DNA from 4 places in the Arhodomonas sp. KWT genome. Region 1 is predicted to be linked to each of the others. Evidence: predicted binding sites of a transcription regulator. Region 1 holds the regulator's gene; each other region holds the start of a gene.
What was found. The regulator sigma-54, encoded in region 1, starts transcription at its own class of promoters, with help from an activator protein. The targets are predictions, from matches to a motif close to TGGCANGNTNCNTGCTT.
Positions count from the first base shown of each region.

Region 2: urtA (urea ABC transporter substrate-binding protein) is a predicted target of sigma-54. The motif match lies at 3,949-3,965, and genes of this name have one in related genera.
Region 3: glnA (glutamate--ammonia ligase) is a predicted target of sigma-54. The motif match lies at 1,649-1,665, and genes of this name have one in related genera.
Region 4: fliE (flagellar hook-basal body complex protein FliE) is a predicted target of sigma-54. The motif match lies at 6,662-6,678, and genes of this name have one in related genera.

Region 1 is NZ_WNXE01000002.1:8,315-15,119, forward strand. Features, by position in the region: partial or broken gene G7A99_RS25045 (RNase adapter RapZ) at 1-211, opposite strand, end outside; gene G7A99_RS00985 (HPr kinase/phosphorylase) at 192-977, opposite strand; gene G7A99_RS00990 (PTS sugar transporter subunit IIA) at 974-1,444, opposite strand; gene hpf (ribosome hibernation-promoting factor, HPF/YfiA family) at 1,583-1,909, opposite strand; gene G7A99_RS01000 (RNA polymerase factor sigma-54) at 1,929-3,404, opposite strand; gene lptB (LPS export ABC transporter ATP-binding protein) at 3,501-4,235, opposite strand; gene lptA (lipopolysaccharide transport periplasmic protein LptA) at 4,238-4,768, opposite strand; gene lptC (LPS export ABC transporter periplasmic protein LptC) at 4,755-5,324, opposite strand; gene G7A99_RS01020 (HAD family hydrolase) at 5,311-5,874, opposite strand; gene G7A99_RS01025 (KpsF/GutQ family sugar-phosphate isomerase) at 5,874-6,805, opposite strand, start outside.
Region 2 is NZ_WNXE01000066.1:5,513-13,401, reverse strand. Features, by position in the region: gene urtC (urea ABC transporter permease subunit UrtC) at 1-943, opposite strand, end outside; gene urtB (urea ABC transporter permease subunit UrtB) at 950-2,536, opposite strand; gene urtA (urea ABC transporter substrate-binding protein) at 2,592-3,884, opposite strand; gene G7A99_RS11180 (cytochrome c biogenesis CcdA family protein) at 4,166-4,903, opposite strand; gene G7A99_RS11175 (DsbE family thiol:disulfide interchange protein) at 5,007-5,534, opposite strand; gene G7A99_RS11170 (YncE family protein) at 5,531-6,568, opposite strand; gene G7A99_RS11165 (DUF2933 domain-containing protein) at 6,558-6,833, opposite strand; gene G7A99_RS11160 (hypothetical protein) at 6,922-7,260, opposite strand; gene G7A99_RS11155 (SHOCT domain-containing protein) at 7,355-7,618, opposite strand; gene G7A99_RS11150 (DMT family transporter) at 7,640-7,889, opposite strand, start outside.
Region 3 is NZ_WNXE01000016.1:20,175-28,063, reverse strand. Features, by position in the region: gene G7A99_RS05205 (DUF4124 domain-containing protein) at 1-89, opposite strand, end outside; gene glnA (glutamate--ammonia ligase) at 192-1,607, opposite strand; gene glyQ (glycine--tRNA ligase subunit alpha) at 1,921-2,823, shown strand; gene glyS (glycine--tRNA ligase subunit beta) at 2,820-4,922, shown strand; gene gmhB (D-glycero-beta-D-manno-heptose 1,7-bisphosphate 7-phosphatase) at 4,925-5,473, shown strand; gene G7A99_RS05180 (1-acyl-sn-glycerol-3-phosphate acyltransferase) at 5,470-6,246, shown strand; gene gyrB (DNA topoisomerase (ATP-hydrolyzing) subunit B) at 6,374-7,889, opposite strand, start outside.
Region 4 is NZ_WNXE01000001.1:26,193-34,081, forward strand. Features, by position in the region: gene G7A99_RS00130 (flagellin) at 1-1,480, shown strand, start outside; gene G7A99_RS00135 (flagellar protein FlaG) at 1,622-1,954, shown strand; gene fliD (flagellar filament capping protein FliD) at 1,999-3,426, shown strand; gene fliS (flagellar export chaperone FliS) at 3,498-3,920, shown strand; gene G7A99_RS00150 (flagellar protein FliT) at 3,907-4,251, shown strand; gene G7A99_RS00155 (sigma-54 dependent transcriptional regulator) at 4,760-6,169, shown strand; gene fliE (flagellar hook-basal body complex protein FliE) at 6,716-7,051, shown strand; partial or broken gene fliF (flagellar basal-body MS-ring/collar protein FliF) at 7,066-7,889, shown strand, end outside.

The DNA.
Region 1 (6,805 bases):
CCAGGTCCGATGGGCGGTTGCGCGCGTCCACGCCCACGGCGTAGCGGTCGTTGCCGGGCTCGTCCCCGGCAACGGCGGTAATGTGGCGGCCAAAGGCCTCCAGCAGGTCCACCGGCAGGTTGTCGATACAGTAGAATCCGGTGTCTTCCAGCGTGCTCAGTGCCACGCTCTTGCCCGATCCGGACAGCCCGCTAATGATGACGAGCCGCATTCAGTCGGTCCTCCGCGCTCGCTTGGCCGTGCGTAATGCCGCCGGCCTGACGGCACTCGCGTACCGCTGCCTCGATGAGCAGGGCGGTCATGGGGCCCGGGGCCAGGGTCAGCCGGGGCAGGGGGCGTCCGAGCAGTCCGCCGGTGGCCCAGCCCCCGGTCAGCGGGTCCGCACTCGCCCCGGGCGCGAGTACTACTTCCAGGACCACCGGGGCGCGCCGTGCCAGCGCCGCATCCCCGAAGTGCTCGTCCACCCGGATCACGCCGAGACCGCGTACGGCGAGCCGTCCGCGGGGGCCCTCGTCGGGGGCGCGGCCCTCGGGGGTGGCGCTGGCGGCGGCGAGTGTCACCAGATCGTCGGCCACCAGGGCGTGCCCGCGATCGAGCAGGGCCAGTGCCGTGTGGCTCTTGCCCGTGCCCTCGGCCCCCCTGAGCAGGACCCCGTGACCATGGATGCGAACCAGGGTGCCGGGGACTCCGGGGCGCCCGGCAAGGCGGACGAGGGCGCGATCGATTCGCCAGGCCAGGGCCTCGTCGTCCGCCTCCAGTGTCATCCAGGGCGTGCCGTCGGCCGGCGCGGCGTCGGCGGACTCGCAGACGATCAGGCAGGCGCCGTCCGCGTCGGTGGCGCCACGGCGTACCGGGGCGTCGCCACCGAGCCAGCGCGGTGCATCCACGGGTAGCTCGACGGTCTCGCCGCCGCCGTGCGCCGCGGCCCCGAGCGCCCGTGCCAGGGCGGTGCGGGGGATGCGCAGCCGAGGCGTCATGCCGGCGCGCCGTCCACCAGCCGTTGTGACACCTGCTCGTAGAGGGAACGGTCGGTGCCGCTGGCACGGAGATGCTCGCAGAAGGCCGTGTCACTGAACATCTCCGCCAGCGTGGCGAGGATGCGCAGATGCTCGTCGGTGGACTCTTCCGGCACGAGCAGCGCGAAGAGCAGATCCACCGGCTGACGGTCGACGGCGTCGAAATCCACGCCCGTGTCGAGGTTGAGCACCGCCGCCACAGGGGCATCCAGGCCCGGCAGCCGGGCATGTGGCAGGGCGACGCCCCGGCCCAGACCGGTGCTGCCGAGCCGCTCGCGTCCGATCAGGCTCTCGAAGATGCTGCGGGTGTCCGGACCGGTCGCATCCTCGTTGAGCAGTTCCGAGAGCAGCTCCAGGCTGCGCTTCTTGCTGGTGGCATGCGCCCCGTAGCGAACCCGCTCGGGGGAGAGCAGTGCTGCAATGTTCATGGTGCCCCGGCCCTGAACTGGCGTTGTCCGGCACGTCGGCGGCGGTACGGGCCCGAGGCACCTCCCTGCGCCCGGTCTGGCAGGCCCGCCGCCGGCGTGGTCACTGGTCTGCCGGCCACCCCGGCCGGCAACGATGGATCATTCCTCGAGGGCCTGGCTCACCGGCCCCTCGTTACGGCGATGATCCGCGCGTTTCTCCTTGTGTTTGACCACCTGGCGATCGAGTTTATCCGTGAGTGCATCGATGGCGGCGTACATGTCCTCATCGGTGGCGTCGGCGAACAAGCGGGCGCCGCTCAGGACAAGGGTGGCTTCCGCCTTGTGGGTCAGCTTCTCGACCGTGAGGATGACATGCACATCGACGACGTTGTCGAAGTGACGCTCGAGTTTCTGGAACTTCTCGTTGACGTAGTCGCGCAGCGAGTCGGTCACTTCGATGTGGTGGCCGGTGATGTCGATCTGCATAGAGCCTCCTTTGTGGTTCTCAGGCGAGGCGCTTTCGGTCCGTCGAGGACGCGATCGCCATGGCCTCGCGATATTTCGCCACGGTGCGGCGGGCGACGTGTATCCCCTCGTCCTGCAGGATGGTGGCGATGCGGCTGTCACTGAGCGGGCGGCGCGGGTCCTCGCCGGCGATCAGGCGGCGGATACGCGCCCGTATCGCGGTGGCGGAGCACTCGCCGCCGTCGGCGGTCTGCACGTGCGAGGAGAAGAAGTACTTGAACTCGAAGGTCCCGCGCGGGGTGTGCATGTACTTGCGGTTGGTGATCCGCGAGATGGTGGATTCGTGCATCTCCACGGCCTCGGCGACCTCGCGCAGCACCAGCGGCTGCATGAACTCCTCGCCGCGTTCGAGGAAGTCGTGCTGGTGGTCGACAATGAAATGGGCCACGCGCAGGAGGGTGTCGTTGCGCGAACGCAGGCTCTTGATCAGCCAGCGCGCTTCCTGGAGGTGCTCGCGCATCAGGCTGTTCTCGCGGCTGCGGTCGGCGCGGCGGACCATGGCCGCATAGTCGGCGTTGATGCGGACACGGGGAAAGGCATCCGGGTTGATCTCCACCTGCCAGCGCCCGTCCTCGCGGCGGACGAAGACGTCGGGGATGACGTATTCCGTATTGTTGCTACCGTAGCGCAGGCCCGGGTGGGGGTCGAGCCCCCGGATCAGCTCGATGATGCCGCCCAGGGCCTCGTCGTCGAGCTGCATGCGGCGCTTGATCTGGGCGAGCTGTCGGTTGACCAGCAGATCCAGGTGCTCGTCGAGCAGCAACCGTGCCTGCGCGAGCCACGGGGTGTCCTCCGGCAGCTGCTCGAGCTGCAGGGCCAGGCATTCCCGGGGGTCACGCGCGGCCACGCCCACGGGGTCGAGTCGCTGCACCTCGCCGAGCACCTCGAGGAATTCCTCGTGGCCCACCGCCCAGTCCCCGGGCAGGGCCGCGAGAATGTCGGCCTCGTCGGTGTTCAGGTAGCCGTCGTCGCTGACCGCGTCGATGATCGCCTCGGCGATGGCGAATGCGCGGGGGGTGAATTCGCCGAGCTGGATTTGCCAGATCAGGTGCTCGCGCAGGCTCTCGCTGGCGGCGGCCAGGCGGGAGACCGGATCGTAGTCATCGACCTCGCCGCTGCCGCGGCTCCAGGCCGTGGTGCCGTCGTAGATGTCGTCCCAGCTGCCGTCCAGCGGCAGGTCGTCGCCCAGGCGCGTATCCTCGGTGTTCGTCGTTTCGGCGGCCGGCTCGCCGTCCGCCTGCCCGGCACTGTCCCCGGTGCCGGCGTCCCGCAGGGCCTCTTCGGTGGTGGCCGCCTCGTGCTCGTCCTCGGTCTCGAGCATGAGGTTGGAGTCGAGCGCTTCCTGGATCTCGGCACGCAGCTCCAGCGTCGGCAGCTGCAGCAGGCGGATCGCCTGCTGCAGCTGGGGTGTCATTGTCAGCTGCTGACCGAGTCGGAGCTGGAGCGTCTGTTTCATGGGTCGTTCGTCAGCTCTCCGCTGGCCGGGCGGCCCGCGCCCGCTTGCCGCCATCGTAATGCAACAGGCAGCGGCCTTGCACCTGAGCGCGGGCGGTCACAGCCGGAAATCCTCGCCCAGATAGACGCGCTTGACCTGCTCGTCGGCGAGCACCGTCTGGGCGTCGCCCTCGGCGATCACCTCGCCGGCATTGAGGATGTAGGCGCGGTCGACGATGCCCAGGGTCTCGCGCACGTTGTGATCGGTGATCAGCACGCCGATACCGCGCTCGGCCAGGTGGCGGATGATCTGGCGGATGTCGTGCACGGAGATCGGGTCAACCCCGGCGAATGGCTCGTCGAGCAGTATCACGCGGGGGCGGGCCGCCAGCGCCCGGGCGATCTCCACCCGGCGGCGCTCGCCGCCGGAGAGGCTGATACCGGGCTGATCGCGGAGGTGGCCGACGCTGAACTCCTCGAGCAGCTCCTCCATCTCGTCGTGGCGCTGGCCGCGGTCGAGATCGCGGCGCAGCTCGAGCACCCCGAGGAGATTGTCAGCCACGGAGAGCTTGCGGAAGATCGACGCCTCCTGGGGCAGGTAACCCAGGCCGAGCCGGGCCCGGCGGTGCATGGGCAGCCGGCCGATCTCGCGACCGTCCAGGCGGATCTGTCCGGCATCGGGACGGATAAGGCCGACGATCATGTAAAAGCAGGTGGTCTTGCCCGCGCCGTTGGGCCCGAGTAGGCCCACGATCTCGCCGGGGGCGACCGCGAGTGCGGCGTCGCTGACCACGCTGCGCCGTCGATAGCGCTTGATCAGGCCGGTGGCCTCGAGGCGTCCCGTCTCCCCCATGCTCACTGCCCGTCGCCGCTGTCGTTGCCGCTGTCGTCCTTTTTGGGGAAGAGCGTGACCTGAACGCGCTGGTCCTTGCTGCTGTCCGCTTTCACCTGGTCGGCGGCAATGTCGTAGTTGACCGTCTCGCCGCGAAACTCGTCGCGCCCGCGGGTGAGCGTGGCACCGCCGGAGAGCTCGATGCGCTCCGGCGGCCCGGAGTAGTAGGTCATCGTCGGCGCCTCGGCGTCCACCGGCGTCTCGCGCTGCGGCGACTCGTCGTGGTAGGTCGCGGGTTCACCCTCGACCTCGATCCGGTCCAGGGTGTCGCCGTCGCCGCGGTAGACCCGCAGGACATCGCCCGTGATGCGCATCTGGCCGCGGGTGACGACGACGTTGCCGGTGTAGGTGCTTACACCGCGCACGTTGTCGAGCTCGCCGGTGTCGGCGCTCAGGTGCAGTGGCTGCTTGCTGCTGTCCTGCTGGGCGAGGGCGCAGCCGGCCACGGCGAGCAGGCAGGCCGCGAGCAGGCGAATCAGGCTATTCGGTCGCATAGGTCCCCCTGACTTTGGCGAGGAGTCTCACTTGTTGTCGGTCCATCCAGGCCCGCGCGCCGACACCGGTCATCTCGCTCGCGGGGGTGCGCAGTGTCACCGCCGCGTCGGTCTCCGCATAGTCCCGGGCAGGCACCAGGGTGAGGGTGTCGGTGAGCAGGGTGAGTGGGTCCGGCGCCTCGCGGTGGAGCTCGACATCGCCGTTGAGCACGATGCGGCGCTCGTGATCGCCGATGGGCGTTGCCTCCGCGCGCCGGGCGCGGCCGTGCCACGGCCGCCCGTTGCGGCGCCCCTGCCAGCGCGGCTGCTGCATCTCCCAGCGATCGGCGCCGGGGAAGTAGGCGGCGCGCTGCGCACGGAGCTCGTCGCTGGGGTTGCCGTCCGCGTCGGTGGCGACGATGCGTACCCCGGTGGCGTAGTAGCGGGCCTCGGGCTCGCGCACCGGCGGTGCCGTGCCCGCGCCGTCGTCGTCGCGGCCGCCGAAGGAGAACCACGCCAGCGCCGCGAGGAGCGCGGTGACCACCAGTGGGAATGTCCGGCGGCTACGCTCGCGCATCGTCGCTCAGCCATGGCCGGAGGACGCCGCGGGCGCCGAGGAGCAGCTCGCAGACCTCGCGCACCGCGCCGTCGCCGCCGCCGCGCCGGGTGACCCAGTGGGCGCGGGCGCACACGGCGGGATGGGCGTTGGCGACGGCTACTGCGAGCCCGGCGGCACGCATGGGGGCAAGGTCGACGAGGTCGTCGCCGACGAAGGCGCATGCCTGCGGGGCGAGGCCGAGTCCCTTCGCCAGGTCGGCGAGGGCGGCGGCCTTGTCGCGAACGCCCTGGTGGACGTGGCCGATCCGCAGCTCCCGGGCCCGGGCCTCGACCGCACCGGAGCGCCGGGCGGTGACGATGGCCACCTCGATGCCGGCGTCCCGGAGCATGGCAATGCCCTTGCCGTCGTGGATGTTGAAGCGCTTGAAGGGCTCGCCGTCGTCGCCGATGTAGACGCCACCGTCGGTGAGCACGCCGTCCACGTCCAGCGCCAGCACCCCGATGTGGGCCGCGCGCCCGGCCACCGTCGCCGGCGGGGTGCCGCAGTAGGCGTGCTCGAAGGCGTCCATTACACCACCCCCGCGCGCAGCAGGTCGTGCATGTTCAGCGCCCCGACGATACGGCGCTGCTCGTCGACCACGGGCAGCGCGTTGATGCCGTGATTCTCCATCAGCGCGAGGGCCTCGGCGGCGAGGCGGTCCCGGGTGATGGTGCGCCCGCCGCGGGTCATCACCGCATCCACCCGGGTGCGGTGCACGTCCACCTCGCGGTCGAGGGCGCGGCGCAGGTCGCCGTCGGTGAATACGCCGAGCAGGTGACCCTCGGCGTCGACCACCGCGGTCATGCCGAGGCCCTTGTTGGTCATTTCCACCAGGGCCTCGCCGAGGGGCGTCTCGGCCTGGACCCGGGGGATGCGCTCGCCGCCGTGCATGATGTCCTCGATGCGCAGCAGCAGCCGCCGGCCCAGCCGGCCGCCGGGGTGGGAACGGGCGAAGTCCTCGCGGGTGAACCCCCGTGCCTCCAGCAGTGCCACCGCCAGGGCGTCGCCCATGGCGAGCGCGGCGGTAGTGCTCGCGGTGGGGGCGAGCCCCAGCGGGCAGGCCTCCTCGGCGACGCTGACGTCCAGGTGCACGCTCGCCGAGCGGGCCATGGTGGATTCCGGGCGGCCGGTCAGCGCGATCAGTGGCACGGACAGGCGCTTGATCAGCGGCAGGATGGTGGTGATTTCGTCGGTCTCGCCGGAATTGGACAGGGCCAGCACGACGTCCCGCGGCGTGATCATGCCGAGGTCACCGTGGCTGGCCTCGCCGGGGTGGACGAAGAACGCCGGCGTGCCCGTGCTCGCCAGGGTGGCGGCGATCTTGCCGCCGATGTGGCCGGACTTGCCCATGCCGAGGACCACCACCCGCCCCTCGCAGGCCAGCATGTGCCGGCACGCGCGGGCGAAGTCGGCGTCAATGCGCGAGGCGAGGGCGTTGACCGCCTCGGTCTCCACCTCGA
Region 2 (7,889 bases), on a different contig from region 1:
GCCCGCCAACCGCCACCCAGACCACGATCTCGATGGAGTTCAGCGGCGAGAACTCGCCCGGATTGATGATCCCCACCTGGGGCACGTACAGCGCCCCGGCGACGCCCGCGAGCATCGCCGAGACCGTGAACAGCCAGACCTTGTAGTGGTCCACCCGGTAACCGACGGTGCGCACCCGTGCCTCGGCGTCGCGCACCGCGGTCACCACCCGCCCGAGCTTGCTCGAGACGATGAACCGGCATATCGCGTAGCCGCCGGCGAGCGCCAGTGCGGAGGCGGCGAACAGTGCCGCCCGGGTGGTGTCCGCCTGGATATCGAAACCGAGGATGTCCTTGAAGTCGGTAAGGCCGTTGTTGCCGCCGAAGCCCATCTCGTTGCGGAAGAACGCGAGCATCAGCGCATAGGTCAGCGCCTGGCTCATGATCGAGAGATAGACGCCGGTGACCCGGGAGCGGAACGCCAGCCAGCCGAACACGAAGGCCACCACCGCCGGCACCAGCACGATGGCCACCAGCGCCACCGGGAACTGGTCGAAGCCGTACCAGTACCAGGGCAGCCGGTCCCAGTTGAGGAAGACCATGAAGTCCGGCAGCACCGGATCGCCGTAGACGCCGCGGGTACCGATCTGGCGCATCAGGTACATGCCCATGGCGTAGCCGCCCAGGGCGAAAAACGCCCCGTGGCCGAGACTGAGGATGCCGCAGTAGCCCCAGATCAAGTCCACCGAGAGCGCCAGCAGGGCGTAGCACAGGTACTTGCCGAGCAGCGTCACCGTGTAGCTCGACAGGTGCAGCAGCGAGCCCTCGGGGGCCAGAAGGTTGGCGGCGGGCACCGCCACGGCCGCCGCCAGGAGTAGCGCGATGAGCACCCGCCCGGCGATGTCGCCGGTGAGCAGCCCGCCACGGTAGCCGAGCCGGGGCAGGGACTTGGCGTCAGCGGTCATAGGGGGTCAGGCCTCCGCCGCGCGGCCGCGCTGGGGGAAGAGTCCCTTCGGCCGCTTCTGGATGAACAGGATGATGAACACCAGCACCAGGATCTTGGCGAGCACCGCACCCGTCGCCGGCTCCAGGAACTTGTTGAGCACGCCCAGCGTCATCGCCCCGACCAGCGTGCCCAGCAGGTTGCCTGCGCCGCCGAAGACCACCACCAGGAACGAGTCGATGATGTAGGACTGGCCCATGTTCGGACCGACGTTGGTGAGCTGGGACAGCGCCACGCCGGCGATCCCCGCCACCCCGGCACCGAGGCCGAAGGTTGCCGCATCGACCCAGTCGCTGCGCACGCCGACGGCCCGGGCCATGGCACGATTCTGCGAAACCGCCCGTACCTTCAGGCCCAGGGAGGTGCGGTTGAGCACGAGCACCAGCAGGGTGAACACGGCCAGGGCGAAGGCGATGATCACCAGGCGGTTGACGGTGAGCGAGAGCACCGGGTTGAGCACGACCGAGCCGCTCAGCCACTCCGGCGCGCTCACCGAGCGGTTGAGGGGCGAGAACACCGTGCGCACGAGCTGCTGGAGAATGAGGCTGATGCCGAAGGTAGCGAGCAGGGTCTCCAGCGGCCGGCCGTAGAGGTGCCGGATCACCCCGCGCTCGATGACCACGCCGAAGGCCCCGGCGACCAGGAAGGCCGCGGGCACCGACAGCACCAGGGCCAGGCCGATATGGCCGGGCATGAGCTGCTGGAGCACGAAGGTGGTGTAGGCGCCGAGCATGATCAGCTCGCCGTGGGCCATGTTGATCACGCCCATCACGCCGAAGGTGATGGCGAGTCCCACCGCGGCGAGCAGCAGCACCGAGCCCAGGGACAGGCCGAAGAAGATCTGCTCGACGCGGTCGTAGAAGCTCACCCAGGTCTGGGTGCGCGCCAGTGCCGAGGCGGCCACCTCGCGCACCGGCCCGGGCAGCGCCCCGTCCGCCGCCGCCTGGCGCAGGGCATTGCGCGCCTCCGGCGCGAGATTGCCGCCGAGCTCATCGATGGCGGCCATGCGCTCGCCGCGGCTGCCCTCGCGCAGGTCGTAGAGCGCGAGACCGACGGCGAGCGCCGCGGCCACCCGCGGGTCGTCCTCGGCGTCGCGGCGCTCGCGCAGCAGCGCCACGGTGTTCTCGTCGAGGTCGCCGAAGAGCCCACGCACGGCCTTCAGGCGCATCTGCGGCGCAGGCGCGTTGAGGCGCAGCCGCGACAGGGCGCCCTCGATGCGGCGGCGCATGAGGATGTTCGCGATCACCCGGTCGAGTCCGCCGTGGGAGGCCACGGGCTCGCCGGTCGCCGCGTCGGTCACCGGTCCGTCGTCATGCCGGATGACCACGCGGCCGCTGGCGTCGTCGACGTAGAGATCCCCCGCCGACAGGGCGGTGAGCACGGCCGCCGCCCGGGGATGGCCGGAGCCGGCGATCTGTTCGGTCACCGTCATCTTCTCGCGGAAGTTACGGGTGTCCAGGCCCTGGAGCAGGGTGGCGAAGTCCGCGGCCACCGCCGCGGCACTCAGCGCCAGCGACAGCCCGATCACGAGCGCGGTGCGCAGCATTGGGCTCATCGTCCGTCCTCCGTGGGGTGGGGGCGGTGCCGGCGGCACCGCCCCGCAGCGACGATCAGTACTCCTGGCCGGAGCACTCGCCGGTGGTGACGTCGTAGTTGCCGCAGGCGAGCGGCTCGCGCCAGTCGGAGATGATCTTGCTGCTCTCCGGCAGGAAATCCGACCAGGCATCACCCGCGACCATGCCCGGGGTCTGCCAGACGGCAGCGAACTGGCCGTTGTCCTGGATCTCGCCGATGAACACCGGCTTGGTGATGTGGTGGTTGGGCATCATCGCCGCCACGCCGCCGGTGAGGTTCGGCGCGGTGACGCCGATCATCGCGTCGACCACGGCCTCCGGGTCGGCGGTACCGGCCTTCTCCACGGCCTTCACCCACATGTTGAAGCCGATGTAGTGGGCCTCCATGGGATCGTTGGTCACGCGGGAGTCGTCACCGATGTACTCGTGCCAGCGCTCGATGAAGGCCTCGTTGGCCGGGGTATCGATGCTCTGGAAGTAGTTCCAGGCGGACATATGCCCGACCAGCGGCGCGGTGTCGATGCCCGAGAGCTCCTGCTCGCCCACCGAGAAGGCGATGACCGGGATGTCCGCGGCGGACACGCCCTGGTTGGCCAGCTCCTTGTAGAAGGGCACGTTGGCATCACCGTTGATGGTGGACACCACGGCCGTGGGCTTGCCCTGGGAACCGAACTCCTTGATCCGCGCGACCTCGCTCTGCCAGTCGGAGAAGCCGAACGGCGTGTAGTTGACCAGGATGTCCTCCTCGGCCACGCCGCGGTCCATCAGGTAGCGCTTGAGGATCTTGTTGGTCGTGCGCGGATAGACGTAGTCGGTGCCCTCGAGCACGAAGCGCTCGATGCCGAGCATGTTGCGCAGGTAGTTGACCGCCGGGATCGCCTGCTGGTTCGGCGCCGCACCGGTGTAGAACACGTACTTCGAGGACTCCTCGCCCTCATACTGCACCGGATAGAACAGCGGCACCTTGAGCTCCTCGACCACCGGTAGCACGGACTTCCGCGACACCGACGTCCAGGCGCCGAAGATCACGTCCACGCCCTCCTGGGTGATGAGCTGGCGGGCCTTCTCGGCGAACAGCGGCCAGTCGGAGGCGGGGTCGACCACCACCGGCTCCAGCTTGCGGCCGAGTACGCCGCCCTTGGCGTTCTGCTCCTCGATGAGCATGAGCATGGTGTCCTTCAGCGTGCTCTCGCTGATGGCCATGGTGCCGGACAGCGAGTGGAGGACACCGACCTTGATGGGCTCCTCGGCGGCGTGGGCGCCGCCCACCGAACCGGCGAGCGCCAGGCCCGCGACGACTCCGGCCAGACGTTTACGAATTGTTCTCATGGCTGCCCCTTCCTCGATCGTTGCTTGATTTGGCACCGCCGCCCGGCGGCATCGGAAAGGGGCATTACAGGGATCGTGCCAATAGGCCCAAGACACTGTCTTAAAAGGTTATTCACGGAATACCGGCAAACCCGGAAACGTAACCGGTGGTCGACACGCACCCCGGCGTGGTGCACTGCACCGGCGCCAATGCATCATGGCGGTGCAGCGCTTCCGGCGGGGTGGCGAGGTGGCCCACGGGCCTCGTACCCACCGTCACGGACGCCTGCCGACCGGGGGCACTAACCGATACGGCCGAGCCAGGGGAAAACGTCGAGGAGCCAGTAGCTGAACCGCGCGAGCTGTCCGGTCACCATCGCCACGCCGACCACGATCATGACCACGCCACCGATGATGTGCAGCGGCCGCCCCCAGGCACGCAGGCGGGCACGGTTGTCGAGAAAGCGGTTGATGAACAGCGCGGTTGCGAGGAAGGGCACACCGAGCCCGAGCGAGTAGACGCCGAGCAAGGCGACACCGCTCCCCGCCCCGGAGGCACTCACGGTCAGGATGCTGCCGAGAACGGGGCCGATGCACGGGGTCCACCCGAACGCGAAGGCCACGCCGAGGAGATAGCTCAGCCAGGGGGTTCCCCCCTGTTCGAGGCGGTGGATCCACCGCGTGTCGCCATGGAGCCACCGCAGCCGTAGCGCTCCGCTCATGAAAAGGCCGAAGACGATCACGAACGTGCCGCCGACGATGTTGGCCGTCTCCTTGTAGGCCAGCATCACACGGCCTATGGCGGTGGCACTCGCGCCCAGGAGCATGAAGACCGTGGCGAACCCGAGCACGAACGACAGACTCATGCCGACGACCGCCAGGCGCTCGCGGTAGCCCGACAGCGTCTGCAGCTCCTCCACGGAGCGCCCGGCGACGAAGGAGACGTACCCGGGCACCAGCGGCAGCACACAGGGCGAGAGGAAGGAGATGATGCCCGCGGCGAACGCGGTCAGCAGACCGATACCGGCGATTTCAGGCACGCCTACCTCCCCTTCGATCGATAACGAACCCGAATGGCGCGTTCGTGGCAGCGACAGGGGCCGGGCATTGTCCGCACCGGCACAATGGCGTGCGCTACGGCCATCATGCCGATTCCCCGAGCAGCCGCGAGACCAGCGGCAGGATTTCCTCGTTCAGGCCGCGGGCATCTATCGCACCGATGTGCTTGTGCCGGATGACGCCGTCGGCGTCTAGGATATAGGTCTCCGGCACCCCGTACACACCCCACTCCAGTCCGACCCGCCCCTTCGGATCGAAGGCCACCGCGCGATAGGCGTTACCGTAGCGGGCGAGCCACGCGCGGGCGTCGCCGCGCGTGTCCTTGTAGTTCAGCCCATACACCGGGATCCGCTCCGCCAGTGCGGCAACGAAGGGGTGCTCCTCCCGGCAGGCGGTACACCAGCTCGCGAACACGTTGACGGCGACGACCTGCCCCTGCAGATCGCCCTCCGTGACCGTCTCCGCCGGCCGGAACAGACGCGGTGCCGAGAAGGCGGGGGCCGCCTTCCCCAGAAGGGGAGACGGCACCCGGGAGGGATCCAGCCAAAGGCCGACGCCGAGCAGCACCGCGGCGGCGAGAAATATGGCCAGTGGGAGGATCGTCCGCCTCACTGCCCCGCCTCCGCGGACATCGCCATCTGGTGGACGACCGCGGACGTCTGGATCGACGCCGATACACCCAGATCGCGGCCGTCCACCACCCAGACGCGGGATTCGCCGCGGCTGGAGACGTAGAGCCGGCCGTTACCGGGAACCCTCGCGAGGTGGTAGGGCATCGGCGCCAGCACGCGGCTGGTGCGGGAACCGTCGCGCAGATCGATGGCCAGGAGCCGGTCCTCGCCGGTCAGGGCCACGAACAGCCGGCGCCCGGAGCGACCGAGCGCGATGCCGTGGGGATCACGCCCCGTCTCGAGGCTACGCACAACCCGGCCCTCCGGGAGGGCCACCACCGTAACGGCCCCGGCACCTGCGGCGTTCACGTACAGCCGTTCCCCGTCCCCGGACAGCACCATGTGCTCGGGGCCGGCGTCGACGGTCACGCTGTCGCGAACGCGGCCCGTGACCACGTCGACGACGCTCACCGTCGCGCTGCCCGAATTGCTCACGTACACGGTCCGGCTGTCCGCGGCCGGCACGGCATAGTTAGGCGCGACCCCGGTGGGAACCACCCTGGCGAGGCGTCGTTCACGCAGGTCGATGACCGCGACGCCACCGTCACGCATCAGCGTCGCCACGGCATAACGCCCGTCCGGCGTGATTGCCACGTGATGGCTCGGCCCGGGGATCGCGATCCGCGCCACCACCGCCCCGGTAGCGGCCCGGATCAGGGTGACGACACCACCGCCGCCGGATTCACGCGCAGCGGCCTTTCCGCCGTGATGGGCCGCGTGCTCCGGTTCCCCGGCCTCCATGGTGGCCCCGGCGGCCAGGCTCGCCGCCACCAGCAGCCCACCGTCCGGACTCAGGGCCAGGCCGTGCCCGGAGGGTACCCCCGGCAGATGGCCGACCACGGCATCGCGCTGTGTATCGACCACCGCGATACCCCGCGCCTGTCCCATTGGGAGATAGGCCTGTCCCGCCGAGACCTCGGCGGAGGCGGCAGCGACGAACCCGGCGAATAGCAGCGAAAACAGCCTAGCCCTCATTCTCGCCCCCTCCCTTGTGGTCCCCGGATGCGCCCGAGTGGCGCCCCCGATGCATGAACAGGTGCATGAGCGGACAGGCGAGCAGCACCAGGTAGAAGAGCATCCCCAGGGACGCTCCCGTCTGCGAGACGCCGAATACCGCGACAACGGTTCCCAGCGCCAGTAACGGCAGCATGTATTTGGACCGCGCCCCGGAGACGCTACGTGTGGCTTCGCCCGGACGGCGATGCGGCCGTGCGGGCACGGATCGGTCGTCGATCGACATGGACGTTCTCCTTGAAGTCCGGATTCTCACCCCCGGGCCCGGGATACACCGTGGCGCGGGGGAACAAGGCAATCAGGGATGAAGAACGTCAGGTCCGGGGCGGGCGGAAAGGCGGCACCGCATAGCCCGGCGCCGCGCCTTTCGCCGTCACGACGGCGACGGACGGCGCACAGGGATCGAGTGAAACGAGGCTGGCGCGCACCATACCGTGGGTCTGGGCACAGTGCAGATCGGCATCGGTGAGTTCGATGCCGGACGAGCCGAGTCCCGGCGCAGGAAGCCGCGCTTCGGCCGTCACGGCATAGACCCGCACCTCGTCATCACCCACTCGCAACGTGACGCCGGCGCCACGATCGGCGAGGACGGGCAGGGCAATGCCGCAGATGATCAGCATCAGCAGCAGCCGTCGCCAGACTGCGGGATTCATGCGCGATCCCCCGTCACACATGCGTGGCCGTGGCCCCGTTCACGATGTAGCGTCAGGCTCGTCATGATATGGCGGTAGAATGACCTGTCTGCCGTTAATGGATGGATCGTTTCAGATGCGATAGCCGCCGCTGATACTCCTCCTCGTCGATCTCGCCCTTGGCGTAACGTTCGGCGAGGATCGTGTGCGCGACCGGGCTGCCGCGCCGCCTGCCCGCTGTCACGTCGGAGAGCGCCTTCACCAACAGCACCGCTGCCGCGATGAGAACCCCCCAGAAAAGCACCATATGAATCGCGCCGGGAAGAAACCATTCCCAGCCCGAGGCGTTCATGTGCCACCCCATGCCGTCCCACATCATCTTGGCCTCCTTGTGCTGCCATCAACCGCTAACGGACGGGGCAGTGCACTGGCAGGGATGCACCGCCCTGTTACCCGAATCCCGGGACATCTCCCGGGTCAACCAGAAACCCGCGCCCAGCAGCAGGGCGCCGCCGTAGACCATCCCCTCGCCCGGCACCTCGGAAAAAACCAGGAACCCCAGAAACGAAGCGACCACCGGTGAGACAATGATGTCCACCAGCGCATAGACATTCGCACTGATCGACTTGAGCACGATCGCTATCCCGAAG
Region 3 (7,889 bases), on a different contig from region 1:
ACGTCGGCTGCGGCAGGCGCCGCGACCGCCGCCACGAGGATGGCGAACAGACAGAGAACGGTCAGGCGGGAGACGGTTGGTACGCTCATGGCGCCAATGTAGCGGCTTTGGCCCCCGGCGCGCCACCCACGGCGGCGTCCGGCGGGACAGCGGCGGGCCGCAGGGACGGCCCGCCGCTCGGGCAGTCGCGGTTACACGCTGTAGTAGAGATCGAACTCCACCGGGTGCGTGGTCATGCGCAGCTGCTGGACCTCCTCGCCCTTGAGCTCGAGGTAGCCGTCGATGGCGTCGTCGGTGAACACGCCGCCCTTGGTGAGGAACGCGCGGTCCTTGTCGAGCGCGTCCAGCGCCTCCTCGAAGGAGAACGCCACCTTCGGGATCTCGGCCTCCTCCTCGGGGGGCAGGTCGTAGAGGTCCTTGTCCATGGCGTCGCCGGGGTGGATCTTGTTCTCGATCCCGTCGAGGCCGGCCATGAGCATCGCCGCGAAGGCGAGGTACGGGTTGGCGGTGCTGTCCGGGAAGCGGATCTCCACACGCCGCGCCTTGGGGTTCGAGACCCACGGGATGCGCACGGACGCGGAGCGGTTACGCGCCGAATACGCCAGCAGCACCGGCGCCTCGAAGCCCGGGACCAGGCGCTTGTAACTGTTGGTCGAGGCGTTGGCGAAGGCGTTGATCGCCTTGGCATGCTTGATGATGCCGCCGATGTAGTACAGCGCGGTCTCGGAGAGGCCACCGTACTGGTCGCCGGCGAACAGGGCCTCACCGGTCTTGGCGATCGACTGGTGGACGTGCATGCCGTTGCCATTATCGCCGACCAGCGGCTTGGGCATGAAGGTGGCGGTCTTGCCGAAGGCGTGGGCGACGTTGTGCACCACGTACTTCAGGGTCTGGACCTCGTCCGCCTTCTTCACCAGGGTGTTGAACTTGCTGCCGATCTCGCACTGCCCGGCGGTCGCCACCTCGTGGTGGTGCACCTCGGTGGTCTGGCCCATCTCCTCGAGGGCGAGGCACATGGCCGAACGCATGTCGTGGAGGCTGTCCACCGGCGGCACCGGGAAGTAGCCGCCCTTCACACCCGGACGGTGGCCCATGTTGCCGTCAGCATAGACACGCTCGGAGTTCCACTGGGCCTCCATGGAGTCGACCTTGTAGAAGTTGCCGCTCATGTCCGCGCCCCAGCGCACATCGTCGAAAACGAAGAACTCGTTCTCCGGGCCGAACATGGCCACGTCGCCGACGCCGGTGGACTGGAGATAGGCCTCGGCGCGACGGGCGATGGAGCGCGGGTCGCGCTCGTAGCCCTGCATGGTGCTGGGCTCGATGATGTCGCAGACCAGGTTGAGCGTCGGCTCCTCGTAGAAGGGGTCGACCACCGCGGTCTCCGGGTCCGGCAGCATGATCATGTCGGACTCGTTGATGCCCTTCCAGCCGGAGATGGAGGAGCCGTCGAACATCTTGCCGGACTCGAAGGTATCCTCCTCGATGGTGTGCGCAGGCACGGTGACGTGCTGCTGCTTGCCCTTCGAGTCGGTGAAGCGGAGATCGACGAACTTGATATCGTTGTCTTCGATCAGCTTGAGGACGTCCTCGGCGGTGCGGGACATAGTCTTGCCTCCATGGTGCATACGTTTACCCGCGGTGAAGTTAGCAGAAATCATGCCAGAGGGCTCCACCACGGAGTCAGGGCATTCCGGCGCGGTTCGCGGACGGGTAGAGCAGATCGCCATCGACGCTATTGCACCAAAATAAGGCACGCACCCATCAGGTGCGCCCAATAAAGGTGCATAACCGGCCACGGGGCGCCCGTCCCGGCAATCGTACGCCACTGTCCCGTCTGTCGCAGCCCGCGGTATACTCTGCGATTTTCTCCCGGCCCCCGCCGGGGCCATCCACCGTACGGAGTCGGACGGCAACGCAATGATCACCTTTCAGCAGCTCATCCTGGAACTCCAGCGCTACTGGGCGGAACGCGGCTGCGTCGTGCTCCAGCCGCTGGACATGGAGGTGGGCGCGGGTACGTTCCACCCGGCGACCTTCCTGCGCTCGATCGGCCCGGAGCCCTGGAACGCCGCCTACGTCCAGCCCTCCCGCCGGCCGACCGACGGCCGCTACGGCGAGAACCCGAACCGGCTGCAGCATTACTACCAGTTCCAGGTGGTGCTCAAGCCCTCGCCGGCGGACATCCAGGAGCAGTACCTGGGCTCGCTGAAGGCCCTCGGCGTTGATCCGCTGGTGCACGACATCCGCTTCGTCGAGGACAACTGGGAGTCCCCCACCCTCGGCGCCTGGGGCCTGGGCTGGGAGGTCTGGCTCAACGGCATGGAGATCACCCAGTTCACCTATTTCCAGCAGGCGGGCGGACTGGACTGCCGACCGGTGACCGGGGAGATCACCTACGGGCTGGAACGCATCGCCATGTACCTCCAGGACAAGGCCAGCGTCTACGACCTGATCTGGACCGAGGGGCCCGCGGGCACGGTGACCTACGGTGACGTGTTCCTGCAGAACGAGCGCGAGCAGTCAGCGTACAACTTCGAGCACGCGGACGTCGCGAGCCTGTTCCACTGGTTCGACACCTGCGAGCGCGAAAGCCAGCGTCTGGTCGAGGCGGGACTGCCGCTGCCGGCCTACGAGCAGGCACTGAAGGCGTCGCATACGTTCAACCTGCTGGACGCGCGCCACGCCATTTCGGTCACCGAGCGCCAAGCCTACATCCTGCGCGTACGCGCGCTCGCCCGCGCTGTCGCCGAGGGCTATTACGCCACCCGGGAGGCGCTCGGCTTCCCGCTGTCGAACACCGCAGAGGATCGTTCCGCATGACTGACGCGCGAGAGGACCTGCTCATCGAGCTCGGCACCGAGGAGCTCCCGCCGACGGCCCTGCACGAGCTGATGACCCGCTTTGCCGACGAGATCACGGCGGGGCTGGACCAGGCGGGCGTCGGGCATGGTGCACACCACGCCTACGCGACCCCGCGCCGGCTGGCGGTGACGCTCGAGTCGGTGGCCACACGTCAGCCGGACCGCACCATCGAGCGCGCCGGTCCCGCGGTCGCCGCGGCCTTCGATGCCGACGGCAATCCCACCAAGGCGGCGGAGGGTTTCGCGCGCTCCTGCGGCGTGGCGGTGGAGGCGCTCGAGCGCATGGAGACCGACAAGGGCGAGCGCCTGGGCTACCGCGGCATCGAGCCGGGCCGCGAGACCGCGGCGCTGCTGCCGGAGGTCATCGACCAGGCCCTGGCCCGGCTGCCCATCCCCAAGCGCATGCGCTGGGGCGACAGCGACGCGGCCTTCGTACGGCCGGTGCACTGGCTGGTGGTTCGCCTCGGCGACACGGTGGTGCCGGTGGAGGTGCTGGAGCTCGCCAGCGGTGGCGAGAGCCGCGGCCACCGCTTCCATCATCCGGCAGCCATCCCGGTGACCGCGGCGAACTACGCCGAGCGCCTGCGTGACCCGGGCTACGTGATCGCGGACTTCGACGCGCGCCGCGAGTACATCCGTGAGCAGGTCGAGGCCGCCGCGCGGGGGATCGGCGGCACCGCCGAGGTACGCGAGGACCTGCTCGAGGAGGTCGCGGCCCTGGTGGAATGGCCCGTCGCGCTGGCAGGCAGCTTCGACGAGGCGTTCCTGCGGGTGCCCGAGGAGGCCCTGGTCTCCAGCATGGAGGGGCATCAGAAGTACTTCCCGGTCCGTGGCGGGGACGGCCGGCTGCTGCCGCGCTTCATCGCCGTGGCCAACATCGACAGCCGGGATCCGTCCGCGGTGGTCGCCGGCAACGAGCGCGTGATCCGGCCACGGCTCGCGGACGCGGCGTTCTTCTGGGACCAGGACCGGCGCACGCCGCTGGCGGAGCGGGTGGACGACCTCGGCGCCGTGGTCTTCCAGAAGGCGCTGGGCACGCTCTATGACAAGAGCGCCCGCGTCGCCGCCCTGGCACGGCGTTTCGCCCCGGCCTTCGGCGCGGACGCGGCGCAGGCCGAGCGCGCCGCCTGGCTGGCGAAGACGGATCTCCTCACCGAGATGGTCGACGAGTTCCCCGAGCTCCAGGGCGTGATGGGGCGCTACTACGCCCGGGAGGACGGCGAGCCGGCACCGGTCGCCGATGCCCTGGACGAGGTCTACCAGCCCCGGGCTGCGGGCGATGCGGTGGCCGCCTCCGCGCTCGGTCGCCTGCTCGCCGTGTGCGAGCGCGCGGACACGCTGGTCGGGATCTTCGCGGTGGGCAAGGCACCCACCGGCGCCAAGGACCCATTCGGGCTGCGCCGTGCCGCGCTCGGCCTGGTGCGCTCGCTGCTCGAGGGCAATCACGACGTGCCGTTGCACGCGGTCTTCGCGGCCGCGGCGGACAACCTGCCCGGCGGCCTCGACGGCGACGCCCAGGTAACACCAGTGATCGATTTCTGCCTGGAACGGCTGCGGGCGCACTACCTCGACGACGGCGTGCCGGCTGAGGTCTTCGCCGCGGTGCGTGCCGTTGCCGGGGGCGCCGACGCCACCGCCGGGATCCCCGATTTCGACCGCCGCCTGCGTGCCTGTCAGGCATTTCTCGCCCGTCCGGAGGCGGCGAGCCTCGCCGAGGCGAACAAGCGCATCCGCAACATCCTGCGCAAGTCCGGCGAAGCGGACGGGGCCCTGCCGGCACCGGATCCGGCCCGCTTCGAACAGGCCGAGGAACGGGCGCTGGACGAGGCCGTGGCGGAAGCGGAGACGGTGGTCACGCGGCAGGTGGCGGCGGGGGACTATGCCGCCGCGCTCGAACACCTGGCCGGGCTGAACGGACCGGTCAACCGGTTCTTCGAGCACGTCATGGTGATGGCGGACGACGAGGCGGTACGCCGCAACCGCCTCGCACTGCTGGACCGGCTGTCCGGTTCGTTCCTCCGCGTCGCCGACGTCTCGCAGCTGCCGGGGAGCGCGTGACGGTGACCAACCTCGTGATCCTCGACCGGGACGGCGTGATCAACGCCGACTCCGAGGCCTTCATCCGCACGGCGGCACAGTGGCAGCCACTGCCTGGCAGCCTGGAGGCGATAGCCCGGCTCAACCGCTGCGGGTTCGATGTGGTGGTCTGCACCAATCAGTCCGGGGTGGCGCGGGGACTGATCACGCCGGCGGATCTGGAGGCGATACACGCGCGCATGCTGGAGGCGATCCGGACCGCCGGCGGGGACCTCCGCGGCATCTTCGTCTGCCCCCACGGCCCGGATGACGGCTGCGACTGCCGCAAGCCCGCGCCGGGGCTCCTCCACCAGGTCGCGCGCCGCCTCGGCCGGCCGGTCGCCGGGGCTCACCTCGTCGGCGACAGCGCCCGGGACCTGGACGCGGCGCGCGCGGCAGACGCCCGCCCCCTACTGGTGCGTACGGGCAAGGGCGAGGCGACACTCGCCGCGGGCACGGCCGGCGATGCCCCGGTCTTCGACGACCTGGCATCGGCAGCGGAGGCGATCATTGCCTCGGGTGACGGCACATGACGGATCAAACGGCCACTCCCCGCCTCCTTCAGGGGATCATCTTCCGCAGTGGCGTGGTGATCTCGGTGGTGCTCTGGGGCCTGCTCAGCCTGTTCACGGCGGTGCTCCCGTTCCGCTGGCGCTACTGGTTCATCAGTCGCTGGTGCTGGTGGCTGCGCGTGTGGCTGCGCATCAGCGCGGGTATCACCGAGGAGATCGAAGGGCGGGAGAACATCCCGTCGGAGCCCGGCGTGGTCATGGCCAAACATCAGAGCGCCTGGGAGACGGTGGCGCTGGTTCGGCTGTTCTATCCGCAGACCTGGGTGGTTAAGCGCGAGCTATTGTGGCTGCCGGTATTCGGCTGGGCATTCGGCCTGCTGCGGCCCATCGGTATCGACCGGGGGGCAGGGCGTGACGCCGTGCGCCAGGTGGTCCGCAAGGGAAGTGCGCGCCTCGCCGACGGCCAGTGGGTCATCGTCTACCCGGAGGGGACGCGGGTGCCGGCCGGACACAAGGCGCGCTACCGCGCCGGCGGTGCGATCCTCGCCTGTGAGACCGGCAGCACCATCACGCCGGTGGCCCACAACGCCGGCGAGCACTGGCCCCGGGATGGCTGGCACATCCGTCCAGGCGTGGTGCGCCTGCGTATCGGCCCGCCTATCGAGACCGCGGGACGAAAACCCGACGAGGTCATGACGGAGGTCGAGGCCTGGATCGAGCGGGAGACCGCCGCGCTGTCCGCGCTGGGGTATCCCGGCACGCCCTTTGAACGACGCACGAAACGGCGCGGCTGACACGCAGAAATAGAATAACTTTTTGATTTAAAAAGAAAACCCCGGCGCTGTCGCCGGGGTTTTTTTACGTCTCCCAACCCGCGATGGGCGGACGGAACAGCCGGGACCGCCCCGACCAACGCTGGTATCAGATATCCAGGTTACTCACCTGGAGGGCATTGCGCTCGATGAAGTCGCGCCGAGGCTCGACATGGTCCCCCATCAGGGTGGTGAAAATGCCGTCGGCACCGACCACGTCCTCGATACGCACCTGCAGCAGCCGGCGCGTATGCGGATCCATCGTGGTCTCCCAGAGCTGATCCGGGTTCATCTCGCCAAGTCCCTTGTAGCGCTGGACCGACAGACCGCGCTTGGCCTCGTCCAGCAGCCACTGGACCGCCTGCTGGAAGCTGTCGACGCCGCTCCGGCGCTCGCCCCGATGCACGCTGGCGTCGGCCTGCAGCAGGCCCTGCAGGGCGTCACTGAGATTGCGCAGCGTCTCGTACTCCTGGGACAGGAAGAACTGCGCCGGGAACGTGTACGGATAGAAGATGCCGTGCATACGCTTGGTGACGACCGCGTCCTGGAAACCGCCCTCGGTGCCCGTGCGTACCTGCACACGGTAATCCGTGCCGGTCGGCTGGTCCTGGTTGAGACGCTCCACGAGCTGATCGAACCACACTGCCATCGACTGCCCGGCGGCCAGATCGTCCTCCCAAAGCGGCGGTAACGCCGTCATCGCGCGGAGGATCGCCGGGTCGCTGCGGCGGCCGAGGTGATCGATCATCTCCATCGTGCGCAGGTACTGGCGGATGAGCCGGCCGAGGGGTTCACCCGTGATCGCGGCCGTATTGCCCCCCGGCGCTAGGCTTGCCTTGTCCAGCGCAAGAGTCAGAAGATATTCCGTAAGTTCCTGATCATCCTTGACATAATGCTCCTGCTTGCCGCGCTTGACCTTGTACAGCGGCGGCTGCGCGATGTAGATGTGACCACGCTCGACCAGCTCCGGCATCTGCCGATAGAAAAACGTCAGCAGCAGGGTGCGGATGTGGGAACCGTCGACGTCCGCGTCCGTCATGATGATGATGCGGTGATAGCGGAGCTTGTCCGGGTCGAACTCATCCTTGCCGATGCCACAGCCGAGCGCCGTGATCAGCGTGCCCACCTCCGCCGAGGACAGCATTTTGTCGAAACGCGCCTTCTCGACGTTCAGGATCTTGCCCTTGAGCGGGAGGATCGCCTGGGTCCGGCGGTCCCGGCCCTGCTTGGCGGAGCCGCCAGCGGAGTCGCCCTCGACCAGATAGATCTCTGAGTTGGCCGGATCCCGCTCCTGGCAGTCGGCGAGCTTGCCGGGCAGCCCCGCCACGTCCAGGGCGCCCTTGCGCCGGGTCATCTCGCGTGCACGGCGGGCGGCGTCCCGGGCGCGGGCAGCATCGATGACCTTTTCGATGATCGCCTTGGCATCCTGCGGGTGCTCGTAGAGGAAGTCGTGCAGAGCCTCGGCCAGGGCGCTCTCGACCGGTCCTTTGACCTCCGAGGAGACCAGCTTGTCCTTGGTCTGCGAGGAGAACTTAGGATCGGGCACCTTCACGGAGACGACGGCCGTAAGCCCCTCACGGATATCGTCACCGGAGGGGTTGACCTTGAGCTTCTTAGTGTAGCCC
Region 4 (7,889 bases), on a different contig from region 1:
CCAGCGGCACCTGAACAACACCCAGGACACCATGCGTACGGCCATGGAGCGTCTCTCCTCGGGTCTGCGCATCAACAGCGCCAAGGACGACGCGGCGGGGCTTGCGATCTCCAATCGCATGACCGCCCAGATCAACGGCATGGACCAGGCGGCACGTAACGCCAATGACGGCATCTCCCTGGCGCAGACCGGCGAGGGCGCGCTCCAGCAGATGACCAACAACCTCCAGCGCATGCGTGAGCTGGCGGTGCAGTCGCGTAACGCCACCAACGCCACCCAGGACCGGGAGTCGCTGGACGCCGAGTTCCAGCAGCTGCTCTCCGAGAACGACCGTCTGGCCAAGACCACGGCGTTCAACGGCCGTAATATCCTCGACGGCAGCCTCGGCACCGAGGAGTTCCAGGTGGGCGCCAACGTCGGCGAGACCATCTCCGTGGACGTCAGCTCCAGCATGCGGACGAACTCCATCGGTAATCACGCCACGGCGGACTACGCGCTGAACGACTACTCCGCTTCCACCAGCGCGCCGTCGAACAGCAACGATTTCTTCCTCGACAGCTCCGGCGATCTGGCGATCAACGGTGTCAACGTGGCGTCCGTTAGCTCCGCGCTGACCTCCGACGAGATGAGCGCGGGCCGCGGCGCCAACTCCGCCTATGGTATCGCCGAGGCGATCAACCTGGGCACCGAGGACCACGGCGTGACCGCAACGGCAGAGGCGGCGCAGACCACCCTGAGCTTCAGCGAGCTGAGCTTCGGTGACAGCACCAACACGTCCGAGACCTACACCCTCGAGATCAACGGCAAGACCATCACCCAGCAGACCGAGGGCAGCGTGGACGTGAGCAGCGCCGAGGCGCTGGCCACCCAGATCAACAACGCCTCCAACGAGACCGGCGTGGGTGCGCGGGTGGACGGTTCCGGCAAGCTGGTGCTGAGCGCGGAGGATGGCCGCAACATCGAGATCAAGGAGTCCGTGGGCAGCTCGGCCAGTGTCGGCGGCTTCTTCGGCAACACCGGAATTACGGCGACCGGCGGTGAGTACACGGTCTACAAGGGCAGCGTGCGCCTCGATTCCGACAACCAGATCTCCGTGGCCAACAACGACGGCGAGTCGCAGTCGTTCAGCACGGTCGCCGCCACTGCGACCGACACCACGGGCACCAAGGCCCTGTCCGCTTCGGACATCCTGACCGCCGCGAACTCGGATGCGGCGCTCCAGCGCATCGACTCCGCGCTCTCGGACGTCGACTCGCTCCGGGGTACCTTCGGTGCCATCCAGAGCCGCTTCGAGTCCACGGTCTCGAGCCTCGAGACCAGCTCGGAGAACCTCTCGGCCGCGCGCAGCCGCATTCAGGACGCGGACTTTGCCGCCGAGACGGCCAAGCTGTCCAAGGCCCAGGTGCTCCAGCAGGCGGGTACGTCGATGCTGGCCCAGGCCAACCAGCAGCCGCAGTCGGTGCTGAGCCTGCTGCAGTAAGGCAGGCGGATGGCGGCGCCCTGACCCGGGGCGCCGCCGCTTACCGGGTGGTGAGAGGGTCCGGAAATGGCAACCGTTCAGAATGTTTCACAGGGGCTTTCTCAGGTGGTGCCCCCCACCACTGAGGCCGATGGCCGCTCAATGTCTCGATCAACGGTGCAGCAGCAGCGCACGGGGGACCAGCCCCGCACCTCGGCGATACAGGACTCGGAGCGCCCGGCCCTGGGCGGCGAGGGTGAACGCAAGGCGGCGGAGCAGCTCGTGGAGCAGCTGCGCGAGCGCTTCGAGCGCTATGACCATAACCTGCAGTTCTCCGTGGACGATGCCACCGGACGCAGCGTGGTGAAGGTGGTGGACGGCCGTACCGACGAGGTGATCCGGCAGATTCCGCCCGAGGATATCCTCGAGTTGGCGCGTTTCATGCACAAGTTGAGCGACGAAGACGGCGGCGCACTGTTCCGGACCGAGGCGTGACGGACGGTTCGCCGGCGGCGGTCAATCGGTAAGAGGTCAGCCCCATGTCAACGCTCACCAGCCTGGGAATCGGCTCCGGCCTGGACATCAACCAGACAGTTTCCGATCTCGTGTCCGCCGAGCGTGAGCCGGCCGAGTCGCGGCTCTCCTCGAAAGAGGAGACCTATCAGACCAAGCTCTCGGCCTATGGCGCGCTGAAATCGGCCCTGTCGAGCTTCAGCGATAGCATCCAGGGGCTGCAGAAGGTCGATACCTTCGGGCAGCGAAGCGCGAGCTCATCGGATTCCGAGGTGTTCACTGCCTCGGCGGATTCGACCGCGCAGACCGGATCCTACTCCATCGAGGTCACGAAGATGGCGAGCCCGCAGAAGCTCGCCAGTGCCGGCGACATGGGATGGAGTGAGGACTCTACCGTCGGCACGGGCACGCTGAGTATCGGTGTCGGTGGTTCCTCGTTCGACGTCGAGATCGGCAGCGGCGACAACACCCTGTCCGGCATTCGGGACGCCATCAACGACGCCGACGGCGGCGTGACCGCAAGCATCATCAACGTCGACGACAGCAGCGGCAACACCGAATCGCGCCTGGTACTCACCGCGGACGACCCGGGTACCGAGAACACGATTACCGTCGGCGTCAGTGGTGACGGAGACGGCGACGACACGGACGCCGCCGGCCTGTCGGCACTGCGTTATGACTCCGGCGTGAGCAACCTCACCGAGACCCAGACCGCCGAGGACGCGGTGATCCAGGTGGATGGTCAGACCGCGACGCGTTCGAGCAACAGCATCGACGACGTGATCCCCGGTGTGACCATCGACCTGGCGTCCTCTGCGCCGGGCGAGACCCAGACACTCACCGTGGGCCGTGACGACAGCGGCGTTAAGTCCGCGCTGGAGGATATGGTCAAGGGCTACAACACCCTGATGCAGACCATCAGCCAGCTGACCAGCTACGACAAGGCCAGTGGCGAGGCCTCTGTGCTGCTTGGGGACGCCACCGCCCGCGGGCTGCAGACGCAGGTCCGCCAGGGCGTGACCAGTCCCGTCGAGGGTGTCGAGGGCGATCTCCGCAGCCTCGCGGATCTCGGCCTGGGGGTTGGTCGCGACGGCCAGCTGAGTATCGACGAGGAGCGTCTCAACGCCGCCCTGGAGGACAATCCGAAAGGTGTCGCGGAGCTGTTCACGGCGGATTCCGGCGGGGTAGCGGGCCGGCTGGAGGAGATCGCCGATTCGTATCTCGGCGATAACGGGCTCATCAGCAGCCGCACCGACGGGCTGCAGGACCGGCTCGATCGTATCGCCGACCAGCGCGACGATCTGGACCGGCGCATGTCCAACCTCCAGCAGCGGTATCTCGACCAGTTTATTGCCATGGACCAGATCGTCTCGGACATGGACAGCATGCAGAGCCAGCTGACCCAGGGGCTGAAGAGCCTGCCGGGCTACATCAGCACCAACGGGGACAACTAGCGCCGACTGGCGTTCGTTTGAAACAGACGCCCCGGAGCGGGGCACACGGGGTACGACAGAGGTAGCGGCAGATGACTTACGGCGTTAACGCCTACCAGCAGGTGGATCGCAGCGGTGCGAACTACGCTGATCCCTGGCAGCTGACAGCGATGCTGTTCAACGGTGGTCTGGAGCGTGTAGCCCAGGCCCGCGGCGCGATGGAGCGTGGCGATGTCGCGGTGAAGGGCGAGCGTATCGGCAAGGCGATCGGGATCCTCGACGGTCTGCGAGCCAGTCTGAATCATGAAGAGGGTGGAGAGCTGGCGAGCAACCTGGATTCGCTGTACGAGTATATGCAGCGGCGCCTGGTGGCGGCCAACGCGCATAATGACTTGACGGCGCTGGACGAGGTCGCGACCCTGCTCCGCGAGATCAAGGAAGGCTGGGACGGAATCCCGGCAGAGGCACGCAATGCCCCCGGACAGCAAAACGCCCAGGCCGGTGGCGCCGTCTGACGGCGATGCCGCCGCGGCCGCGGAGCGCGAACGCATCGCGCGGCGGCTGCTGGCGCTCACCCGTGAGATGCGCACCTTCGGTGAGGCGGGTGACTGGGTCGGCTTTGCCGAACGCGAGGCTGAACGCCAGGAGCTTTCCCGCGAGCTCTTTGCCACCCCGGTTCCCCACGATGCCGCCCCGGTGGTCGCGGACTGCGTCCGCCGGGTGCTTGAGCTCGACGAGTCGCTGATCGAGCTCGCCCGTGCCCACCGCGACGAGGCCGCCCGCATGCTGGAGGAGTCCCAGCGCGGGCGCCAGGCGGCCGACGCCTACCGCCGCTTTTCCCGCTGAGCCCAAAGAGACGTCGCCCGCCTTCGGGAACCCCGGGTAGGTCGTGCACGGCCGCAGGCCGTGTGCGAGAGCTCCCGCCGACGCGCGACACGGCGCTACCCGAGACGTCGCACGCCTTCGGCGCACGACCTACCGAACCGTCCGGTAGGTCGTGCACGGCCGTGAGGCCGTGTGCGACAGCTCCTGCCGATGCGCGACACGGCGCTACCCGAGACGTCGCACGCCTTCGGCGCACGACCTACCGAACCGTCCGGTAGGCCGTGTGCGACAGCTCCCGCCGACGCGCGACACGGCACCAACGGAGGCGGCGCACGACCGGGGTGTCAGGGCGTCGACACCTGGTGACGGTGCGTCCTTTGATCGTCGGTTCATTGACGCCGGGTTCTCGAACTGCTGAACTCTAGCCCCGGGTGAGAACCGGCGCACACAAGAAGGCGGACGTGTCTCACCCCGGAAGAACAACAAGGCCGCCTGAGGGGGTGGCCCTTCTGATGAACGGGGCAATGCAATGGCGAATGTTCTGGTGCTCGACGCGGACGCCGAGCGGGCTGCTGGCGTCTGCGCTGTCGTGGAATTCGTCGGGCACACGGCGCGCTGTGTGGCCCATCCGGCGGAGTTCGACGGCGTGCTCGGTGAGGTCGATCCCGCGCTGTGCCTTGTCGTCGGGGGCGACGATTCAGGGGCCGAGCTGCTGAACGCGCAGTGGGAGCGCCTGCCCGGCGTGCCGGCCTACCTGGTCGGGGTGGAGCGGGGCAGTGCGCTGAGCCGTGGTGCCAATGTGGTCGGTACCCTGCAATTGCCATTGCGCCGCCAGGAGTTCCAGTCGGCGATGCAGAAGGTCCTCGGCCAGCCCGCGAGACCCGCCGAGGGAGCGCGGGATGCGGTGCCGCGGCTCGTCGGCGAGAGCCGGACCATGCAGCGCGTCGGGCGGCTTATCGAGCAGGTCGCCGCGAGCGAGGCCAGCGTTCTGGTCCTCGGCGAGTCCGGCACCGGCAAGGAGGTGGTGGCGCAGCAGATCCACGCCCAGTCCGGGCGGGCTGACAAGCCGTTTGTACCCGTCAACTGCGGCGCTATTCCCGCGGACCTGCTGGAGAGCGAGCTCTTCGGTCACGAGAAAGGTGCGTTTACCGGTGCTATCTCGGCGCGCCAGGGCCGTTTCGAGCTCGCCCAGGGGGGCACGCTGTTCCTCGACGAGATCGGCGACATGAGCCTGCACATGCAGGTCAAGCTCCTCCGCGTGCTTCAGGAGCGCACCTTCGAACGGGTGGGCTCCAATCGCAGCATCGAGGCGGACGTGCGTATCATCGCGGCCACCCACCGTGATCTGGAGCGGCGGATCGCCGACGGCGAGTTCCGCGAGGATCTCTACTATCGCCTCAATGTCTTCCCCATCGAGCTGCCGGCGTTGCGGCGCCGGGTCGCCGACATCCCGGTGCTGGTGGACGAGATCGTGCGCCGGATCGAGAGTGACGGCCGGGGCTCCGTGTCGTTCAGTCCGCGTGCGCTGGCGCTGTTCGCGCGCTATCACTGGCCGGGCAACGTCCGCGAGCTCGCCAACCTGGTCGAGCGCATGGCTATCCTCCACCCGTGGCAGGAGGCGGATGTTGACGACCTGCCGGAACGCCTTCTCGAAGCGGTGGACGAGCACATCCCCGAGCCCGAGCCGGAAGCGGAGGCCGCGGCCGTGGAATCGGATGCTGCCGGGGGGGGCTGGCCGTCCCTGGATCCGGAGACCGGTATGGACCTCCGCGAGGTGCTCGGCGATCTGGAACAGCGTCTGATTCGTGACGCCCTGGATGCCACCGACGGCGTCGTGGCCCGTGCGGCGAAGCTGCTCAACCTGCGTCGCACGACCCTCGTGGAGAAGCTGCGCAAGTATGGTATCGACCGCGAGGACACCGCCTCGCGCCCGGCGTGACCGGGGTGTGGGGAGCAGGATGGCGTTTCGCGGATATCCCGGGCGGCGGGGGGTTGACCGAAGACGTCGCACACGGCCTGGCGGCCGTGCCCGACCTACAACGATGGGTAGGTCGTGCGCCGCAGGCGTGCGACGACTTTCGGGGTGCCCGAGCGGGGTCAGGGACGTCGCACACGGCCTGGCGGCCGTGCCCGACCTACAACGATGGGTAGGTCGTGCGCCGCAGGCGTGCGACGTCTTTCGGGGCGCCCGAGCGGGGTTAGGGATGTCGCACACGGCCTGGCGGCCGTGTCCGGCCTACCCTTGGCGGCGGGAGCTACACCTTCTCCCCAACCCCTCTCCTGTGAAGGGAGAGGGGCACGGCGCGGTCGGCTTGGCCGGTAGGTCGGCTGCTCCTGGCAGCCGACAGGCCGGCTGTCGGCAGTTCCGGGCGGAGCCGTTGCGTCGGCCGGCGCCGGATTTGCCCGGCACGTGACGGGGGTTCTCGAAAGTGGGCACGGCCCTTGCAACACCGGGGCAGGTCCAATGCCCGTGGAGGGAATGAACATGGCCGACCCCAGTATCCAGCAGGTGCTCGCGCAGATGCGCACCCTGGCCTCGCAGGCCCAGCGCACACCGTCCAACGAGGCCGCGGCCACCGCGACCGGCACCGCCTCGTCGTCGCAGGGCTTCCAGGGGATGCTCACCGATGCGCTGCGTTCCGTGAACGACCTGCAGCAGACCGCGAGTCAGAAATCCGACACCTTCCTCCGGGGCGGCAACGTCTCGCTGGCAGAGGCAATGGTGGCGGGGCAGAAGTCGCGGGTGGCGTTCACTGCGGTCAAGGAGACCCGGACCCAGCTACTGGACGCATACCGCCAGATATCGCGGATGCAGGTGTAACTTAGGGCACGGCAATGGCGCAGGCGAGTCAGGCACTCACGACACAGCCCGGGCAGCAGCCCGCCACCGATACCGCCGGGTCGGGACCGCGGCGCGACGGTCAGGGGCGGCTCGGCCGGCTCATCAGCGAGTACCTGGGCGACCGGGTATTCCGTCAGCTCGCGCTGGTGCTTGGCCTGGCAGTGGCGATCGCCGCCGGTGTTGGCCTGGTGATGTGGGTGCAGGAGCCCATGTACCGGCCCCTGTTCTCGGATCTGCCCGCCGAGGACGCCAGTGCCGTGATGGACGCCCTGCAGACGGCGAACATCCCGTTCCAGGTGGACGAGAACAGCGGCGCCATCATGGTGCCGATGGATCGCATCTACGACGCGCGCATGACGCTCTCCGCCCAGGGCCTGCCGCAGACCGGTGGTGTGGGGTTCGAGAGCCTGCGCAAGGATCCGGGCTTCGGCACCAGCCGGTTCCTGCAGACGGCCCGGTTCCACAGGGCGCTGGAGACCGAGCTCGGCCGCACCATAACCAGCCTCAACGCCGTGCGCTCGGCGCGCGTGCATCTCGCCATCCCCGAGCGCTCGGCGTTCGTCAGCGAGGACCGCAAGCCCACCGCATCGGTAACCGTCACGCTATTTCCCGGCCGGTCGCTTAGCGACGGCCAGGTCCGGGCGGTGGTCAACCTCGTCGCCGGCGCGGTTCCCGAGCTCAGCGCCGAGCGTGTTTCAGTGGTCGATCAGGACGGCACGCTGCTCACCGAGCAGTCCGGGGGCAACGGTGCCGAGGCCAGCGGTGAGCAGCTCGCCCAGCAGCGGCGTATCGAGCGGAACTACGTCCAGCGCATTCG